DNA from 4 places in the Erwinia sp. GW821-FHT03D09 genome. Region 3 is predicted to be linked to each of the others. Evidence: riboswitches for the same ligand, from Rfam matches in the RefSeq annotation. Region 3 holds a riboswitch; each other region holds the start of a gene.
The links. Region 3 has a riboswitch for thiamine pyrophosphate ahead of thiC (phosphomethylpyrimidine synthase ThiC). Riboswitches for the same ligand answer to the same signal wherever they lie in the genome.

Region 1: another riboswitch for thiamine pyrophosphate. It lies ahead of thiB (thiamine ABC transporter substrate binding subunit); the one in region 3 lies ahead of thiC (phosphomethylpyrimidine synthase ThiC).
Region 2: another riboswitch for thiamine pyrophosphate. It lies ahead of AC07U6_RS18960 (FAD-dependent oxidoreductase); the one in region 3 lies ahead of thiC (phosphomethylpyrimidine synthase ThiC).
Region 4: another riboswitch for thiamine pyrophosphate. It lies ahead of AC07U6_RS12750 (TenA family protein); the one in region 3 lies ahead of thiC (phosphomethylpyrimidine synthase ThiC).

Annotation. Positions count from the first base shown of each region.
Region 1 is NZ_JBWKUK010000005.1:101,523-104,537, reverse strand. It holds gene sgrR (HTH-type transcriptional regulator SgrR) at 1-1,368, shown strand, start outside; TPP riboswitch at 1,405-1,522, shown strand; gene thiB (thiamine ABC transporter substrate binding subunit) at 1,561-2,544, shown strand; gene thiP (thiamine/thiamine pyrophosphate ABC transporter permease ThiP) at 2,520-3,015, shown strand, end outside.
Region 2 is NZ_JBWKUK010000021.1:34,493-37,507, reverse strand. It holds gene AC07U6_RS18970 (thiazole synthase) at 1-631, opposite strand, end outside; gene thiS (sulfur carrier protein ThiS) at 633-830, opposite strand; gene AC07U6_RS18960 (FAD-dependent oxidoreductase) at 830-1,759, opposite strand; TPP riboswitch at 1,901-2,021, opposite strand; gene AC07U6_RS18955 (LLM class flavin-dependent oxidoreductase) at 2,209-2,877, shown strand.
Region 3 is NZ_JBWKUK010000028.1:8,331-11,345, forward strand. It holds gene nudC (NAD(+) diphosphatase) at 9-782, opposite strand; gene rsd (sigma D regulator) at 856-1,362, shown strand; TPP riboswitch at 1,499-1,599, shown strand; gene thiC (phosphomethylpyrimidine synthase ThiC) at 1,689-3,015, shown strand, end outside.
Region 4 is NZ_JBWKUK010000011.1:51,394-54,408, reverse strand. It holds gene phnM (alpha-D-ribose 1-methylphosphonate 5-triphosphate diphosphatase) at 1-264, shown strand, start outside; gene phnN (ribose 1,5-bisphosphokinase) at 264-827, shown strand; TPP riboswitch at 1,001-1,114, shown strand; gene AC07U6_RS12750 (TenA family protein) at 1,191-1,829, shown strand; gene AC07U6_RS12745 (sugar kinase) at 2,000-2,956, opposite strand; gene AC07U6_RS12740 (DeoR/GlpR family DNA-binding transcription regulator) at 2,966-3,015, opposite strand, start outside.

The DNA of each region.
Region 1 (3,015 bases), on a different contig from region 3:
AAAAACCGCATACGGCAAATGCTGCTGTCCCATCTGGGCCGCAGCTTCCGGCAGGGAAAACATATTCTGCGCGTCCTTTATTACCGTCCGCTCCTCAACCTGCTGCCAGGCACGCCGCTGCGGCGATCGGAAACCCATCTGGCCCGCCAGATTTTCAGTGGTCTGGCGCGAATAAATGAGGAAAATGGGGAAGTGGAACCGGATATCGCCCATCACTGGCAACAGCTTAGCCCGTTACACTGGCGCTTCTTTCTGCGTCCGGCCATTCGTTTCCACCATGGTCGCGAGCTGGACATGGAAGACGTGATCGCCAGCCTGCAGCGCTTAAAAGAGCAGCCGCTGTTTAGCCACTTTGAACACATTGAATCCAACAGTCCGTGGATGCTGGACATCCACCTCAAACATACCGACAGCTGGCTTCCGTGGCTGCTGGCCAGCGTCAACGCGATGATCCTGCCAAAAGAGTGGCCGTTTATGCGCAACTTCGCCCGTCAGCCGTCGGGAACCGGTCCCTATGCCGTCGAGCACAACCAGCAGAGCCAGCTGCGTATCAGCGCCTTCGATGACTACTTTGGCTATCGCGCACTGATCGACGAGGTCAATATCTGGGTCCTGCCCGAGATCAGCGACGAGCTGGTTTACTCCGGCGTGAAGCTGCAAAGTCATGATACCGATGAGCAGCCGGAAGAGAGTCGCCTGGAGGAAGGCTGCTACTTTCTGCTGTTTGACCAGCGTTCCGAGCTGGGCCGGAACGAAGCTGTTCGCCGCTGGCTAAGTTCAATCTTCAACCCGATCGCCCTGCTTAACCACAGCGGGATTGCCTATCAGCGCTACTGGTTCCCGGCATGGGGCCTGCTGCCGCGCTGGCATCATCGCCATGATATGGAAATGAGCAACAAGCCAGAGGGGTTAGATTCGCTGACGATCACCTGGTACAGCGATCAGATTGAACACCAGGGCATCGCCAACGCCCTGGGCCCTGTTCTTGCCGCGCACGGTGTGGCGCTGATAACCCAGGAACTGGATTATGAAAGCTGGCATCAGGGTAACGCCGAGAGCGATATCTGGCTGGGTAGCGCCAACTTTACGCTGCCGCTGGAGTTCTCCCTGTTCTCGCTACTGTATGAAGTTCCGCTGATGCATCACTGCATTCCCATCGACTGGCAGCAGGATGCGCAGCAGTGGCGGGAGCAGAAGCTTCCGCTGGCCGACTGGAGTAAACAGCTAATCGACAATCATTACCTGCATCCGCTGTTTCACCACTGGCTGCAGCTGCATGGCCAGCGCAGCATGCGCGGGGTGAGAATGAATACCCTGGGCTGGTTCGATTTCAAATCCGCCTGGTTTGCACCGCCGGATGAGTCATGAGTGCTTTCGTTAGCGGAACGATCTCACTAGAATAGGCCGTTCTCAACGGGGTGCGATATACCCTGCTGCGCGGTAGCAGGGTATATCGCTGAGAGAAAACCCGTCGAACCTGATCCGGCTCATACCGGCGTAGGGATTTGAGAGTGCTGTTTACTCAGATCCTTTGCGCATCTTCTTTTCAAGGAACGCAAAGTGTTAAAAAAAATCTTACCTCTGCTGGTGCTGTTCTCGCTGCCCGTCGCAGCGAAAGACGCGCTGACCGTCTATACCTACGACTCGTTCTCCGCCGACTGGGGCCCCGGCCCGGCAATCAAAAAAGCTTTTGAAGCGCAGTGTAACTGCGAGCTGAAGTTTGTTGCGTTGGCCGATGGCGTATCGTTACTCAACCGCCTGCGAATGGAAGGAAAAAACAGCCAGGCCGACGTCGTTCTGGGGCTGGACAATAACCTGCTGGATGCGGCAGAAAAAACCGGCCTGTTCGCCGCCAGCCAGGTCAATACCGAAAGCAGCAACGTGCCCGGCGGCTGGAAAAATAGCACCTTCGTGCCCTACGACTACGGTTGGTTCGCCTTCGTTTACGACAAAACCCGCCTGCAAAATCCGCCAAAAAGCCTGAAAGAGCTGGTCGAGAGCGACCGCCCAATCAAAGTGATCTACGAAGATCCGCGCACCAGCACGCCGGGCCTGGGTCTGCTGCTGTGGATGCAGAAGGTGTATGGTGAGCAGGCACCGGCAGCCTGGCAGAAACTGGCTCAGAAAACCGTCACCGTCACCAAAGGCTGGAGTGAAGCCTACGGCCTGTTCCTCAAAGGTGAAAGCGATATGGTGCTGAGCTACACCACGTCCCCTGCTTACCATCTCATCGAAGAGAAGAAAGACCAGTACGCCGCTGCCAACTTCAGCGAAGGCCATTACCTGCAGGTGGAAGTGGCCGGTCAGCTGAAAGCCAGCAAGCAACCGAAACTGGCGCAGGAGTTTATGCAGTTCCTGCTGACTCCGGCTTTCCAGAACACCATTGCCACCGGCAACTGGATGTATCCGGCCATTAAAACAACATTACCGGCGGGGTTCGATACCCTGACCGTGCCGACGACGACGTTGCAATACAGCGCTCAGGACGTCGCCAGCCAGCGCAGCCAGTGGATCAGTGAATGGCAACGCGCCGTCAGCCGCTGATCCCCGGCTGGATGATTCCGGGCGGTCTGACGGCGCTGCTGCTGACCGGAATCGCCCTGCTGGCGTTTCTGTCGCTGTGGTTTAATGCGCCGGAGAGCGACTGGCGCAGCGTCATGTCAGACAGCTATATCTGGCACGTACTGCGCTTTTCGTTCTGGCAGGCACTGCTCTCAGCGCTACTGTCCGTACTGCCCGCGATCCCGCTGGCGCGAGCGCTTTATCGCCGCCGCTTTCCCGGCCGCAGCACCCTTCTGCGCCTGTGCGCCATGACGCTGGTACTGCCGGTGCTGGTTGCCGTCTTCGGCATCCTCAGTGTGTATGGCCGCAGCGGCTGGCTGGCGGAGTTCTGTTCGCTGATCGGCATCGACTATACCTTTACCCCCTACGGCCTGCAGGGCATTCTGCTGGCGCATATTTTCTTTAATCTGCCGCTGGCCAGTCGGCTGCTGCTCCAGGCGCTGCAACACATTC
Region 2 (3,015 bases), on a different contig from region 3:
GGTCCTGCGCTTTCGCCACGGCGGTGTTCAGCAGGATCGCGTCGAAGCCCATCTCCATCGCCTGCGCGGCCTGGCTCGGCGTGCCGATCCCGGCATCTACCACCAGCGGCACACCCTTAAACCATGCACGCATGGTGCGCAGCCCTTCAATATTGCGCAACCCCTGGCCGGAACCGATCGGCGCACCCCAGGGCATCAGCACCTGGCAGCCCGCCTCCAGCAGCTTCTCGCCCAGCACCAGATCTTCCGTGGTGTAAGGAAACACCTGGAATCCCTCTTCGCAGAGGATACGCGCCGCTTCCACCAGCCCGAACGGGTCCGGCTGTAGTGTGTCGGCATGGCCGATCACTTCCAGCTTGATCCAGCGGGTGTTGAACAGCTCACGCGCCATATGCGCCGTGGTCACCGCCTCTTTCACCGTGTGGCAGCCCGCCGTATTGGGCAGCACGCGCTTGTTCAGCCTGGTCAGCAGATCGCGGAATGCTCCCCCTGCTCCACCTTCGCGACGCAGGCTGACGGTAATAATCTCGGTGCCGGAGGCTTCAATCGCCTTGCCCAGCACTTCCGGCGACGGATAGCCCGCCGTACCCAGCAAAAAACGTGATTCAGGTGCGTAATCGTAAAAGTTCATCTCAGCCCCCCTGCATCGGTGACAGCACTTCAATCTTGCTGCCTTCGCTAATTGGCGTCGCGTCATACAGCCCACGCGGGACAAAATCGCCGTTCAGCGCGCAGACCACGCAGCTGCGGTCAATCTGCTGTTCGTTAAGCAGCGCCGTCAGGGTAGCGGCCTGGGTTTCGGTCGCCTGACCGTTCAGTAAAATGTGCATCAGCGCGTCTCCTGCGACAGCTGTTGGATAAGATTTTGCGCCATGATCGGTGCCAGCAGAAAGCCGTGCCGGTACATGCCGTTAACGTGGAAGGTGCCGTCGCGATAGCGGATATCCGGCAGGTTATTCGGGTAAGAGGGGCGCAGGCCGCTGCCGGTTTCAATCACCCGCGCTTCGACCAGCGCCGGGTCGATGGTGTACGCCGCGCTCAGCAGTTCCATCAGCGCGCGGGCGCTGATCGGGCTGGCGTCGTTGCTTTCCACCATGGTGGCACCGAGCATAAAACGCCCTTCGCTGCGCGGCACCAGGTAGCAGGGAAAGCGCGGATGCAGCAGGCGGATCGGTCGTGAAAACTGCACCTCATCGCCTTGCAGGATCAGCATCTCACCGCGCACGGCGCGCAGTTCCGGCAGCAGCGGCGCGGCATGAATACCCCGGCAGTCGATAATTTTGCCCGTTGGTTTACCGTGGCGGATCTCCACGCCCGCGGCCAGCAGCTTCTGCCGCAGCTCCTGCATCGCCTTGCGCGGATCGAGGTGCCCTTCGCTGGGGAAAAACAGCCCGCGAGCAAAGCGCCCGGCCAGGCGATCTTCCACGCTGCCCGGGTCCACCCACTGATGGCCCTGGGTCATTTTGGCAAAGCGATTCAGCTCCATGCTGTCACGCGGCGGCGCGATCACCAGCGTACCCTGACGTTCCACGCCGCTGACGTGCGCCTGCCACCAGTCGGCGGAGCCCTGCCCCAGCCTGACCACCTCTTCCGGTGCGCCTTCGCCCTCGCAGAACGGCGCGAGCATACCGCCCGCGTAGTGCGACGCGGGGCAATGTTCTTCAGAGGTGATGATTTCCAGCTTTTCTCCGGCGTCGGCCAGCGCGGTCGCCACGCACAGCCCGGTCACGCCCGAACCCAGGATCGACCAGTGGCTCACAATGTCGCCTCGGCGGAATGTTCAGGGAGAGTTGTTACGAACGTCATACCGGCCTCTCAGATAACCAAGAAGACCCGCGATAATGAGAAGGGAGAGTATCGGCGTTCGGCGGCTGCGATCTGCCCGATAAGGAGTGCGGCGAAGCGGCATTCCAGGTCTTCCTACGCCAGTATCAACTGGGTCAGGTTCTAAGGGTCGCTGAGCCGCGATAAATCGCAATCAGCCTCTCAGTCTCTTCGGCGAGACTCCCCTGACAGAGACTTTTTTATTGCATCCTGAGCGCAACCGCAAGCGTTTAGGTGGATTTATTTCGACGGCCGTTTTCGCCAGATGAAAATAAAGTGCCGGATTCGGCATTTTGCAAAGTGCGGGGCAGGCAACACAATTGCCCGATGCTGAAGGATTTTTCAGTGCGCCTCTCCCACATCAGGTCTGAACGGATGGACACCATGACAAAACCGGCCATATCGCATATCGCTTTCCTTACTCCCGGGAACTACCCGGATCGCGCCCCGCTACAGGGGCCGGAAGAAACCCTGCAGCTGTTCGAGCTGGGTGAATCGCTGGGCTACAACGGTGCCTGGGTGCGTCAGCGCCATCTGGAGCACGGGATCTCTTCGGCGAGCACGTTTCTTGCCGCCGCCACGCAGCGTACCCGGCATATCGAGCTGGGCACCACAGTGATCCAGATGGGCTATGAAAGCCCGTTTCGGCTGGCGGAAGATTTACTGACGGTGGACGTACTCGCGCGCGGGCGGCTGAACGTTGGCCTCAGCGCCGGCCAGCCGAACCACCTGGAGCTGATTGGCCCGGCGCTGTTCTCAGGCGACTGGCGGCAGGAGAATTTCTCCTACGATCGGGTCCGACGCGTGCGGGACAACCTCAGCGGCCGCTGGCTGGCGGATGAAAACACGCTGATCGCCTCGCCGGGCAACCAGCAGCGCCTGGTTAACGACCCGATCCTGCGCGAAGTGGATGAACTGCGGCTGGAGTTACCCTATGAATTTACCGCCGACCAGTACCGCCAGATTATCAGCGACTTCGCCACACTGATTGCCCCCGAGCTGGGCTGGCACCGCCGTGTAAATCATCAGGAAAACACCGACATGGCTCTCTGAGCCATGATTACCGTCACAATTACGCGTGTAGTGCTAGCAAAACGCGTAGACGCATTGGAATGATGCAATCTCTTCACTATCATTAAAAATTATTTTCATGATGACAGCAGTGAAGATCGACCAGTCAGAGAGAGGAAT
Region 3 (3,015 bases):
CGTACATTTTACTTATACTCAGCACGACATAATGCCACGGTATCCTCAATTAAACGTCGGGCGATAGTGCCAGCTGGCGGCAGCTGTGGTAAAGCATCATGCCGGTACCAATCCGCATCCAGCAGTTCTTTAGGGTCAATGTTGATTTCGCCCACATCATAGTCGGCCATAAAGGCCATCATCAGCGACTGCGGAAATGGCCACGGCTGAGATGAAACATATCGCAGATTTTTAACCTTAATTGCGGCTTCTTCCATCACTTCGCGCGCTACCGCCTGCTCCAGCGTCTCACCGACTTCAGCAAAGCCAGCTAACACGGTGTAAATGCCATTACGATGCCGGGTATGCTGGGCCAGCAGGATCTTATCCTCACGGCGAATGGCAACAATGATACAGGGAGAAATTTGCGGATAGTAACGCTGCCGACAGTGGCTGCACAGGCAGGCCCATTCGGTTTTGCTGTGGTGCATCTCATGGCCACAGTAGCCACACCAGCGGTGCGAGCGGTAAAACTCTGCCAACTGTATACCCCGACCAGCCAGCTGAAATAAACCGGTTTCCTGATCGAGCAATTGACGCAGCGATCCGGTGTCACGCGTGCGGGTTTCGCAGATCAACCACACCGTTTCCCCCTGCCATTCGCCAATAGGCGATCCTTTTGATCCCGTCAAGCCGAGTGATTCGGCAGATCCTCGAGGAATTTCGCCTTTTGGTAACCAAATTTTATGTTCGTGGCTGACAACCCACCAGCCAGTGTCTACGCTTGATATTTGACGTTCCATAACTTGCTTATCATCCTCAGCTCAAAGACTGGTTTGAGGTCAGGCATTAAAAATAAAACTCACGGAGATGAACATGCTTAACCAGTTAGAAAACCTGACCGCACGCGTTAGCGGCTGTAGTGAACTGGTCGATTTCTGTTTACATGCCCGTAAGCAGCTGCTGATTGCCTATTATCAAATGGCTGGTTTAAAGCCTAACAAGGAATCGTTGACGGCGCTCGATGAAAATGCACTGGATAATTTTTGCCAGAATCTGGTGGACTATCTCTCAGCGGGCCATTTCACGGCCTACGAACGTTTCATCAAAGAGCTTGAAGGAACGGAACAGCTGGCGCAGGCGGCACTGATTTATCCCTCTTTACGCGCCAATACCGACCACATTATGCAGATTTATGATACATATCTGGAAAAGTCCATCGAAACAGATGATGCAGTAGATTTCCAGCAAACGCTTTCTCTGGTCGGCGAGGCGCTGGCTGAACGCTTCGTGCTGGAGGATAAATTTATTAAGCTGGCCCTGGAAAAAGTTGCTGAAAATCATATAACTAAAGATGTAGCGCCTCTTGCTCCTTCCGCCTGATTCGTTATCAGATTGTGAATTACTTGTAGTTTCCAATTAGCCCCTTTATGCTGAAGAGGCTATTTAGTTTGAGCAAAAAACGTTTTGTTCTGACTTCAAACTGATTTTCTGGCACCCAAGTGTGAAAATCAGAGAGTATTTCTTGTCGGAGTGCCCCACGGGGCTGAGACCGTTAATTCGGGATCCGCGGAACCTGTTCAGGTTAACACCTGCGAAGGGAACAAGAGTAAAATCGTCTGCGATGATGCGAAATAAAATGTTTCTCATCGTTCAAATTACTCCCGCCTCCAGGCAAGCAACTTTCCCTAATATTTCAGGAATTTGCTATGTCTACCGTTGAAAAACTTCTCGTTGAGAAAAAAACTAATCGCCGTGAGCAGCGCGCTGAAGCTCAGCAGTTTATCGATTCTCTGCAGGGCACGGCCTTCCCCAATTCAAAACGTATTTATCTGATCGGGTCCCGGGACGATATCCGCGTACCGATGCGTGAAATCCAGCTAAGCCCAACCGTTATCGGCGGCAATAAAGACAATCCGCTATTAGAAGAGAATGAACCGGTGCCGGTCTATGACACCGCAGGCCCCTACGGCGATCCGGCAGCCGCTATCGATGTGCATCGCGGTATCGACAAGCTGCGCAGCACATGGATTCACCAGCGTGCCGATACGGAAGAAATTGCTGAACTCAGCTCAGTCTACACCCAGCAGCGGCTGGCTGATGAAGGACTGGATCATCTGCGTTTCGATAATCCTCCTCGTCCACGACGCGCACTGGCAGGTCGCTGCGTTACTCAGATGCATTACGCGCGCCTGGGTGTCATCACCCCGGAAATGGAATATATTGCGATACGTGAAAATATGGGCCGCGAGCGCATTCGCGGTGAAATTCTTCTGCAACAGCACCCGGGCAACAGCTTCGGTGCCAGCCTGCCGGAAAATATTAGCGCAGAGTTTGTGCGCCAGGAAGTCGCCGCCGGACGGGCGATCATTCCGGCCAATATTAACCATCCGGAATCGGAACCGATGATCATTGGGCGTAACTTCCTGGTGAAGATCAACGCCAATATCGGCAACTCCGCGGTCAGCTCTTCGATTGAGGAGGAAGTTGAAAAACTGGTGTGGTCTGCTCGCTGGGGTGCCGACACGGTGATGGATCTTTCCACCGGCAGCTATATCCATGAAACACGTGAATGGATCTTGCGAAACAGCCCGGTACCGATCGGCACCGTGCCGATCTACCAGGCGCTGGAGAAGGTGAATGGCGTGGCAGAAGATCTTAACTGGGAGATTTTCCGCGATACGCTGCTGGAGCAGGCGGAGCAAGGTGTTGATTATTTTACTATTCATGCCGGCGTGTTGTTGCGTTATGTACCGATGACCGCCAAAAGATTGACTGGTATTGTTTCGCGCGGCGGGTCGATCATGGCGAAGTGGTGCCTGTCGCACCACAAAGAAAGCTTCCTCTATCTGCATTTCCGCGAGATTTGTGAAATCTGTGCCGCCTATGATGTTTCCCTCTCACTCGGTGACGGTCTGCGCCCGGGTTCAATTCAGGATGCCAACGACGAAGCACAGTTCTCCGAGCTGCATACGTTAGGAGAACTAACTAAAATTGCCTGGGAATATGATGTGCAGGTGATGATTGAAGGGCCCG
Region 4 (3,015 bases), on a different contig from region 3:
AAGGGGCTGCTGGATATTCTCTCCTCGGACTACTATCCGGCCAGCCTGCTGGATGCGGCATTCCGTCTGGCAGCTGATGAAGCCATCCCGATGGATCTGCCAGCCGCTATTGCGCTGGTCACCCGCAACCCGGCGCACGCCATCGGACTGACCGATCGCGGCGTGATTGCGGAAGGAAAACGTGCGGATCTGGTACTGGTTCATCAGCCGAGGGAACAGGTCTATATCAAAAACGTCTGGGCAAAAGGCCGGATGGTGTTCTGATGGCGCGGTTAATCTGGCTGATGGGCGCATCCGGCTCCGGCAAGGACAGCCTGCTGCTGGCGCTGCGCGAAAGCGCCCCCGAGCGGATGGTGGTGGCGCACCGCTATATTACCCGCAGCGCCTCCGCCGGAGGGGAGAATCATATCGCGCTGAGCGAACATGAGTTTCTGCGCCGCAGCGAGTTCGGTTTGTTTGCCGTTGAGTGGCAGGCGCATCAGTTTTACTACGCGCTGGGCACCGAAATCGATCTGTGGCTGGCCGCCGGGCTGGACGTGGTGGTCAATGGTTCGCGCCGCCATCTGGCGGTAGCACAGCAGCGCTATGGCGACCGCCTGCTGCCGGTGTGCCTGCAGGTTTCACCGGAGGTGCTGGCGAACCGCCTTCGCCAGCGTGGACGCGAGGATGAAGGTGAAATTGTCCGGCGCATGCAGCGGGCGGCGGAACCGATCTCGGGAGGATGTGTAACGCTGAATAACGACGGCGAGCTGGAACGCACGCTGAGGGATTTCTCACGGCTGCTGGCGGAAGTACCGTGTGCTGTTACGGAACAAAACATCAGATAATCATTAGATGGGCAGCCCTTCAGGTGCCTGATTGCTCCATGATGAACAAATGAAATTCAATATGTCGGCGATATTTCCGTCGCTGAGTGAATCGGCATAAGCGGGCACGGAATAAAGTGTGCCGCTGAGTTTTTGTTTACAACATCTGAACTGACAGGTTATGTTTCTTGCCGAACCTTTCCAGGGGGAGCCTACAAGCGGGCTGAGAGTTTGCACTTGCAACGGTGCGAAGACCCTTAATACCTGATCCGGATAATGCCGGCGAAGGGATGGCGCAACCTGTCTGACTTTTGCCTGCCTCTGAGCGAGACGGCCGGAGTATCCACATTCAGTCGCGCTGTCTTTACTTTACAGGACAACACGATGACCAAACGTTTTACCGAAATCCTGCGTAATCAGAATCTGCCAACCTGGTCGGCGGCCGTTAATCACCGTTTCGTTGAGGAGCTGGTCACCGGCACCGTTGACGACCGTGTGATGATTAATTACCTGATTCAGGATCACCGCTTCCTCGACAGCTTCCTGATCCTGGTTGGTGCGGCAATGACCAGTGCGGATACCACCGACGCCCGGCTGCGTTTTGGCCGCTTTGCCGGGATGGTATCCTCCGAAGAAAACACCTATTTCCTGCGTTCGTTTACTGCGCTGGGTGTCAGTGAGCAACAGCGCACCGAACAGCCGGACACCGCCCCGACGGCAGGTTTCAAAGCCATCATGCGTGAGGCGGCGGCCACCCACAGCTATGCAGCGATCCTCACCGTGCTGAACGTTGCTGAATGGCTGTATTATGACTGGGCCACTCAGGCTGCCCGACCGCTGCCGGATAACTTCGTCTACGCCGAATGGGTCACGCTGCACGATAACCCGGACTTCAACGCGTTTGTGGCGTTTATCCGCGAGGAGCTGGATCGCGTTGGACCGGCGGAATCCTCGCTGTGCGAAGATCTCTTCCACCGCGCGGTGGGGCTTGAAAAGGCGTTCTTTGATGCGGCTTATCAGTAAGGAACGTTGAACGTAGGGCGGGGAGCTGACTGTGTATTTCATCAGGGGAAATTCTCTCCCCGCCCATGTCGAGGATTGTGCGCCCAGCCTGCTGAACTTAGCTTCTGATGCTGACGCCCCGCGCGCCGTCGCTTTTTAGCAAATCCCCGCTTAAAGAGGCCCGCGTCTTATCAAAAGCGGGCAAGAAAGTTTTTAATCTGCGCCTGCGAAGATAACCCTTCCATCGGTCCCTTGTGCGAAACGGCAATCGCACCGCTGGCATTAGCGTACGTTAAAGATTCCTCAATGCTGTACCCCGCGAGAAACAGACTGATAAAGGTGGCACCAAAGCAGTCTCCGGCACCGGTCGGATCAACGATCGGCGTTTCCAGCCCGGGAACGTGTTTTTCAAGCAGCACATCGTGGCTTTTTTGATAATGGCTTGCTCCTTTTGGCCCCCTTTTAATCACTATATGTTGAATGCCGCTTTGCAAAAGCTCACTGACAATATCCTGTTCAGATTGACTTTTTCGGGTAGAGAAATGTGATATCTCTCCTTCGCTGGGCATAAAGATATCTGTGTATTCAAGGATATAATCGAATGCCTGCTCCATTTCCGGGATGTTAAGCATCTCTTTACGAATATTGGGGTCGAACGACACCGTGCCGTTATTTTCCTTCACGATATCAATCGCCTTACGCATCGCATCGATAATTCTGAACGAAAACAGTGAGGATCCCATGATATGAAAATGCCGGCACTGATTGAGCAACTTTATGTCAATATGCTTCGTGCTCAAACTGCCGCTGGCACTGTTAGGAATATTGAAAATAAAGTCACGTTCAATCTGGTTACGATAGCTGACGAAGGCCGTGCCGGTTGGAGCCTGATCGACAATGCTAATGCCCTCCGTGATAACCCCTTCCAGACGCAATCTCTCAATATTTAAGCGACCGAAATCATCATTGCCAACGCAACCGAACAGCGTCGCACCATAGCCTAATCTGGCAACCTGTGCGGCGAAAATCGCCGGGGCACCGCTGGGATACGGGCCAAGAAATTCTCCGGGCTGCATGAAGCTCTGGTTGTGTTCTTTAGAGAGAAATTCAACTAAAAGCTCGCCCATGGTGCAAATGTTAACTGACATAGTCACGCCTCATTCTCCGAAGAAGTTACGATTTGACCACGTAAAACATTCATTATTGC